Regions from separate parts of the Streptococcus sp. 20925_1_22 genome, predicted to be linked through region 2. Evidence: predicted binding sites of a transcription regulator. Region 2 holds the regulator's gene; the other holds the start of a gene.
What was found. Region 2 encodes NrdR, which represses ribonucleotide reductase genes. Its sites were predicted from a motif close to ACACNATATATNGTGT; they were not measured.
Positions count from the first base shown of each region.

Region 1: the regulator NrdR is predicted to act here: its motif matches at 1,418-1,433, upstream of nrdH (glutaredoxin-like protein NrdH).

Region 1 covers NZ_JAPVYE010000005.1:65,034-68,186, reverse strand. Annotated here, with positions in the region: gene nrdE (class 1b ribonucleoside-diphosphate reductase subunit alpha) at 1-910, opposite strand, end outside; gene nrdH (glutaredoxin-like protein NrdH) at 1,073-1,291, opposite strand; gene O3621_RS08040 (phosphocarrier protein HPr) at 1,891-2,154, shown strand; gene ptsP (phosphoenolpyruvate--protein phosphotransferase) at 2,156-3,153, shown strand, end outside.
Region 2 covers NZ_JAPVYE010000010.1:25,368-28,520, reverse strand. Annotated here, with positions in the region: gene dnaI (primosomal protein DnaI) at 1-245, opposite strand, end outside; gene O3621_RS11165 (DnaD domain protein) at 246-1,400, opposite strand; gene nrdR (transcriptional regulator NrdR) at 1,401-1,874, opposite strand; gene O3621_RS11155 (endonuclease/exonuclease/phosphatase family protein) at 2,045-2,860, opposite strand; gene O3621_RS11150 (PTS transporter subunit IIBC) at 2,878-3,153, opposite strand, start outside.

The sequences.
Region 1 (3,153 bases), on a different contig from region 2:
TGAAGAGGTACATTTCTTCATTTTTACGCGCCAACTCGTAGAACTTATCTGGAATGACGACACCGAGTGAGAGGGTTTTAACCCGAACTTTTTCGTCAGCATTTTCTTTCTTAGTAGAAAGGAAGGCGATGATATCTGGGTGGAAGACATTGAGGTAAACAACCCCAGCTCCCTGACGTTGGCCCAGCTGGTTAGAGTAGGAGAAGCTGTCCTCAAAGAGTTTCATAACAGGCACAACGCCAGATGCAGCTCCTTCATAACCCTTGATAGGTGCTCCAGCTTCCCGCAGATTGCTGAGGGAAATACCGACCCCGCCTCCGATACGAGACAATTGCAGGGCAGAGTTGATGGAGCGGCCGATTGAGTTCATATCATCGGTTACTTGGATGAGGAAGCAGGACACCAATTCGCCGCGACGAGCCCGACCAGCGTTAAGGAAGCTTGGTGTCGCCGGTTGATAGCGCTGGTGGATGATTTCATTAGCAATATCCTTGGCAATAGCTTCATCTCCGTTGGCAAAGTAGAGGGCGTTGAAGAGTACCCGATCTTCCATGCTTTCCAGATAGTATTCACCATCATTGGTCTTCAGTGCATACTGGTTGTAGAACTTATAAGCAGCCATGAAAGATTTAAACTTGAAATCTTGAGCATGGATAAAAGCAGTCAGCTCCTCGATGTATTCCGGAGAGTAGAGCTGGATAAATTCCTTCTCCAAATAGTTTTCTTCTATTAAATATTCAATCTTTTCTGTAATAGAAGAAAATTGCTTGGTGTTCGGCTCAACGTTTTCTTTAAAAAAAGCTTTTAAGGCTTCTTGATCTTTATGAAGCATAATCTGACCATTAACTGGACGGTTGATTTCGTTGTTGAGTCGGAAGTATGTCACATCCTCTAAATGTTTGAGTCCCATGTTTTTCCTTTTCTATATAAGTAATGATTATTTAGCTGGCAGAAAAAGTTCCGCCTTACAAAAGAAACGGCTCCTATGAGCATAGGAGCTGCAGTTTGCCCTGATAATCTGTCTTTTAGTTTATCTCCCGATCAAGGCGCGCTGCCCTCAAAATAAACTACATTAAGACAGTTTTTTCAATTTACCAGGTTGGAAACCAGAAAATGCCTCAGTTGCTGTCTGAATCACAGGAGCAGCATTGAAACCAAGATCTTTGACATGGTCAATGAATTCTGGCTGTTCATCCAAGTTGATTTCGCGGTATTCTACATGATTAGTATCTAAGAAGCGCTTGGTCATTTTGCACTGAACGCAGTTGTTTTTTGAGTAAATAGTTACCATTAAAAATTCCTCTAAACTTTCGTTTTTTCTTTTAAATAATACGAAACTAGTATATCTAAAAGAAAATAGAATGTCAATAGTTTTGAACTAAATATTGTGTGATATTTTGTTATAGGATAGATTACAATACAATATATAGTGTTTGTATAAGCGGTGAAAAGAAGTGAAAAATTGCAGAAAAGGAGCAAAATGCTGATGCAGCAATGCTTAAACAAGTCTTAAAACTTTAGACAAATGACTGGTGGCTTTTCCTCTCAAAAACCAAAATCCAATATCTTGTGTTACAGAATTTAGGTAATCACTAGCAGGAGTGGAGGGAGGAGTTTATATTCTTAATTTATGGAAATTAACTACTATAAAAATAAGAAATTTATGATTAAAAACTTAGTGGAAGCCATTTTTGAATAAAGCTTGGGGAATGTGGGATTTAGCTCGAAAATTCTCTCTTCAATATAATAAGAAGAGTTTTCATTTCCTAAGAAATATTTTGTAAGCGGGCTATAAAATTCTTGAAAAAGATTTCAAAAGGTGATATAATATCAACTTGTAAGGGTTATCACAATAACTCAAAAAGAATTATTTAAAAGGAGAGTCTAACTATGGCTTCTAAAGATTTCCACATTGTAGCAGAAACAGGTATTCACGCACGTCCAGCAACTTTGTTGGTTCAAACTGCTAGCAAATTCGCTTCAGACATTACGCTTGAATACAAAGGTAAATCAGTAAACTTGAAATCTATCATGGGTGTTATGAGTCTCGGTGTTGGCCAAGGAGCTGATGTTAAGATCTCAGCTGAAGGTGCAGATGCAGACGATGCTATCGCTGCAATCTCTGAAACAATGGAAAAAGAAGGATTGGCTTAATATGACAGAAATGCTTAAAGGAATTGCAGCATCTGACGGTGTTGCCGTTGCTAAGGCATATCTATTAGTTCAACCGGATTTATCATTTGAGACTGTTTCAGTCGAAGATACGAATGCAGAAGAGGCTCGTTTGGATGCAGCTCTTGAAGCTTCACAGAACGAGCTTTCTGTTATCCGTGAGAAAGCAGTAGATAGCCTTGGTGAGGAAGCCGCTCAGGTGTTTGACGCTCACTTAATGGTACTTGCTGACCCTGAAATGGTTGGGCAAATCAAAGAAACAATCCGTGCGAAAAAGACCAATGCAGAAGCTGGTCTGAAAGAAGTAACGGACATGTTTATCACTCTCTTTGAAAACATGGACGACAATCCATATATGCAGGAACGTGCAGCAGATATCCGCGACGTGACAAAACGTGTTCTTGCTAACCTTCTGGGCAAGAAATTGCCAAACCCAGCGTCTATCAATGAAGAATCAGTTGTGATTGCTCATGACTTGACTCCTTCTGATACAGCACAGCTGGATAAGAAATTTGTTAAAGCTTTTGTAACTAATATCGGCGGCCGTACAAGCCACTCTGCTATCATGGCACGTACGCTTGAAATCGCAGCAGTATTGGGAACTAATAACATTACTGAGCTTGTAAAAGACGGCGATGTGATTGCAGCTAACGGTATCACTGGTGAAGTGATTATCAACCCAACTGAAGAGCAAATCGCAGCATTTAAAGCAGCTGGTGAGGCTTATGCTAAGCAAAAAGCTGAATGGGAATTGCTTAAAGATGCTCAGACTGTGACTGCAGATGGCAAGCACTTCGAATTGGCAGCTAATATCGGTACACCAAAAGACGTTGAAGGTGTCAATGCTAACGGTGCAGAAGCAGTTGGTCTTTACCGGACTGAGTTCCTTTATATGGACTCTCAAGACTTCCCGACAGAAGATGAGCAGTATGAAGCATACAAGGCTGTGCTTGAAGGCATGAATGGAAAACCAGTTGTTGT
Region 2 (3,153 bases):
TTTTTCACCAAGATTGGCTTATAGCCCTTAGCAATATAGGTCTCATCCCCCAGCAAAAAGCGGTTGCGCTCCGTAATATACTGGTTAAACTTGGAAACACTGCGCTGAATCTCAGCTTGGGTCAGCTTTTCCTGCTGGATAAAGGCTGCCACATCTGGATCGGCCATAATCTGCTTGACCAGCTCCTGATAGTCAAACTGCCTCACCCTATTCATATGAGGCATATTCTGTCCTATTTTCTCCATTTATTCGCCTCCTCCTTCAAGTTTGGCTAAGAGCCGACGTTTCTGCTCTTCAAGCTCGGCCTGCTTCTCTGCACTCGTTTCATTTTTATAATCCGGCTGACTCCAGTCAGGTACGTTGCTCTTGGTAGAGCCTTGTCCAGATTTAGCTGGACGGTTCTGGGGCTGCTGGTTGCGCTCACGGATTTTCAAGACAGCTTCCTCAGCTGTCGTCACCTTTTGATAAGAAAAATCATTGGCTACCTTGAGAGCATACTTTTCATTGAGATTGGCTGAATCCACCTTATTAAAGGTCAAGAGCAAGATTACGTTGATAACTTCGTCCAAAAGGCCTAATTCAGCTAAATCCAGCAAAAGCTTTCTCTCCGTCCGCGTAATAGCAGCCTGACGGGTTTTTTTGATTTCTGCCAGGAAAACCATTGGCGATGTTCGTTTCGCTTCTTGGATAATAGACTGCTCTTGCTTAGAAAACTGACCTTCTGCTGGCTTCTGAGCTAGCTTTTGCTTCATCCGCTTGGTCGAAATAACCTGAGAAACTGCAGTTTCTCTAGCCAAGACATAGGTCTCATACCAAGTCCACTTTTTCTGCTCAGCAATTGCAAACAATTCTAGCACATCTTCCTTTTCATTGGCAAAACGAAGATTGTCCTGAGCCATCCGTTGCTTGAAGTACTCCAAATCAAAATCATTGACCTTTCGCACTGCTCTTGGTTGCTCAGCTTCCATACCAAACACCTGCATAAAAGGTTTGACCAATTTCTCTCCGCTAGGATTTTCTGGTCGCAGGGTTTCTGCAGCAGCTTCGCCGATTTTCTTTTCCAAGAGCCGGCTGTACACATTATGGCTGAAAAATTCCTCCGCCGTTAAGGTCGGGTGGAGTTGTATCAGATATCGGTCATCTGTTTGATAAAGGTCCACTAGCTTAATCGCCGCCAAACGCTCAAAATTTTCTTCTAAAATATTAAGTCCAAAATCTAAATGATTGAGAATCTGACTGAAGAGGTGCTGCTTTTGTCCATTATCCCCAAAAGACAGCAGATAAAGATAAAGTGTTACCGCTTCTCTCCCCAGAATCGGCAGATAGAGCTTGGTCAAGATAGCAATATCTGGGCTGACTGCATTATTGCGCAAGAAAGAAAACTGATGGTTTGGTTTCATTTATTTGTCCTTTTTCTTCTTGGACCCCTTGGTAATCTGCTTGAGCAGGCTTTCTAGCTCGCCCACATCCTTGAAACTCCGGTAAACACTGGCGAAACGAACGTAGGTGATTTCATCCAGCTCTGCCAGTTCATCCATGACTAAGGATCCAATATATTCACTATTGATTTCATTGTCGCTCTGACTGCGGACCTTTTGCTCGATTCGGTTGACAATCTCCTCTATTTCGTCACTAGATACTGGCCGCTTTTGAGCGGAGCGAATAATACCGTTAAAAATCTTATCCCGAGAAAATTGCTCACGTGTCCCGTCCTTTTTGACAACCACTAGGGTTCTCTCTTCGACGCGCTCGTAGGTCGTGAAGCGGTGCTGACATTCTTCACACTCACGGCGACGGCGGATCGTATTTCCATCTTCTGCCTGTCTGCTATCAACTACACTTGATTTATTCCCACCACATTTCGGACAACGCATACCATTTCCTCCTAGAATCCTAATACTTCATTATAACACGTTTTCAAGAATAACAAAAGACAGCCGTTTGGAGGGTAAAATTTCACCATTTTGATCTAAAAATATGTTTATCAAAAAGAAAAAGAGAGGCAAACCTGTCTCATTCTCAGTCTTGCCTCATCTTTTTACTATTATAAAGTCACTTGCACTTCTAAACCGAAATGGTCACTGACAACAGGGGTTTCTTTCCCGTCAAAAACGACAGCGGAGCGCTCAACGTCCATCCCTTGACTAGTGAAAACATAATCAATCTTCAGAGCATGCTTATTATCATCCCAGCCTGCGATAGTCCCTTCTACTGTTGCCTCTCCGCTAGCTTCTTTTGCAGCGGTATGACTATCCTGCAGCTTCAGCGGACTGGCTAAGATGGCCTGGTAGCCTTGCTGTCCGACCGGATTGTTGAAGTCCCCCATCAGGACCAAGGGACTTTCTGCTTTTAGCAGCTCTGCTTCAAGCTTAGCCCATTCCCCCTGAAAACCTTTATCCCACCAAGACAGATGGCAGGAGGCAATTGTCAGCAATTGACCTTCTACCTCAGTCTCGACTAGCAAGACCTTGCGGGTATGGTAATCCGTAGGATCATTAGCCTCTGATACCAGAACTTCTCTAGGAGCCATAGGATTTCTAGATAGGATTGCCACTCCTTCGTTGTAAATATCAAACCCAATATGATTATAGGCCCAGGACCAATGATAGTCCAGTCCTGCCTCAGCCAATTTTTCTACCAAACAAAGAGCAAAATGGTCTTGATGAATCTCAATTGCACCCTCAACCGCCTGATAGAAAGGAGCCTGAACAACCTGTTCAGACTCCGTTAATTGATTGACTTCCTGCAGGCAAATGACATCATATTTTTCTTGAAGAATGCGTTCTGCAAGCTGATTAAGCTTGGTTTCTTGCTCTTCTTCCATCCAACTATGAGTATTTAATGTCAGGAATTTTGCCATGATTTCTCTTTTCTATATTACAATTCAACCTTAGCAACAACTGTCTTAGCAGATGCTTGACCAAGTTTTTCTACCGTTACAGACTTGATGGCTGCTGCATTGGTGAAGACTACGATTGTTGAAGTTTCACGTCCTGCTTCTTTGATTGCTTCCAAGTCAGCTGTGACTAGAAGATCTCCAGCTGCAACTTTTTGACCTTCAGAAACATGAACTTCAAATGGTTTACCTTCAAGGCTAACAGTTTCCAAACCAATATGTACTAAGACTTCCAAGCCGTTATCTGTCACAAGACC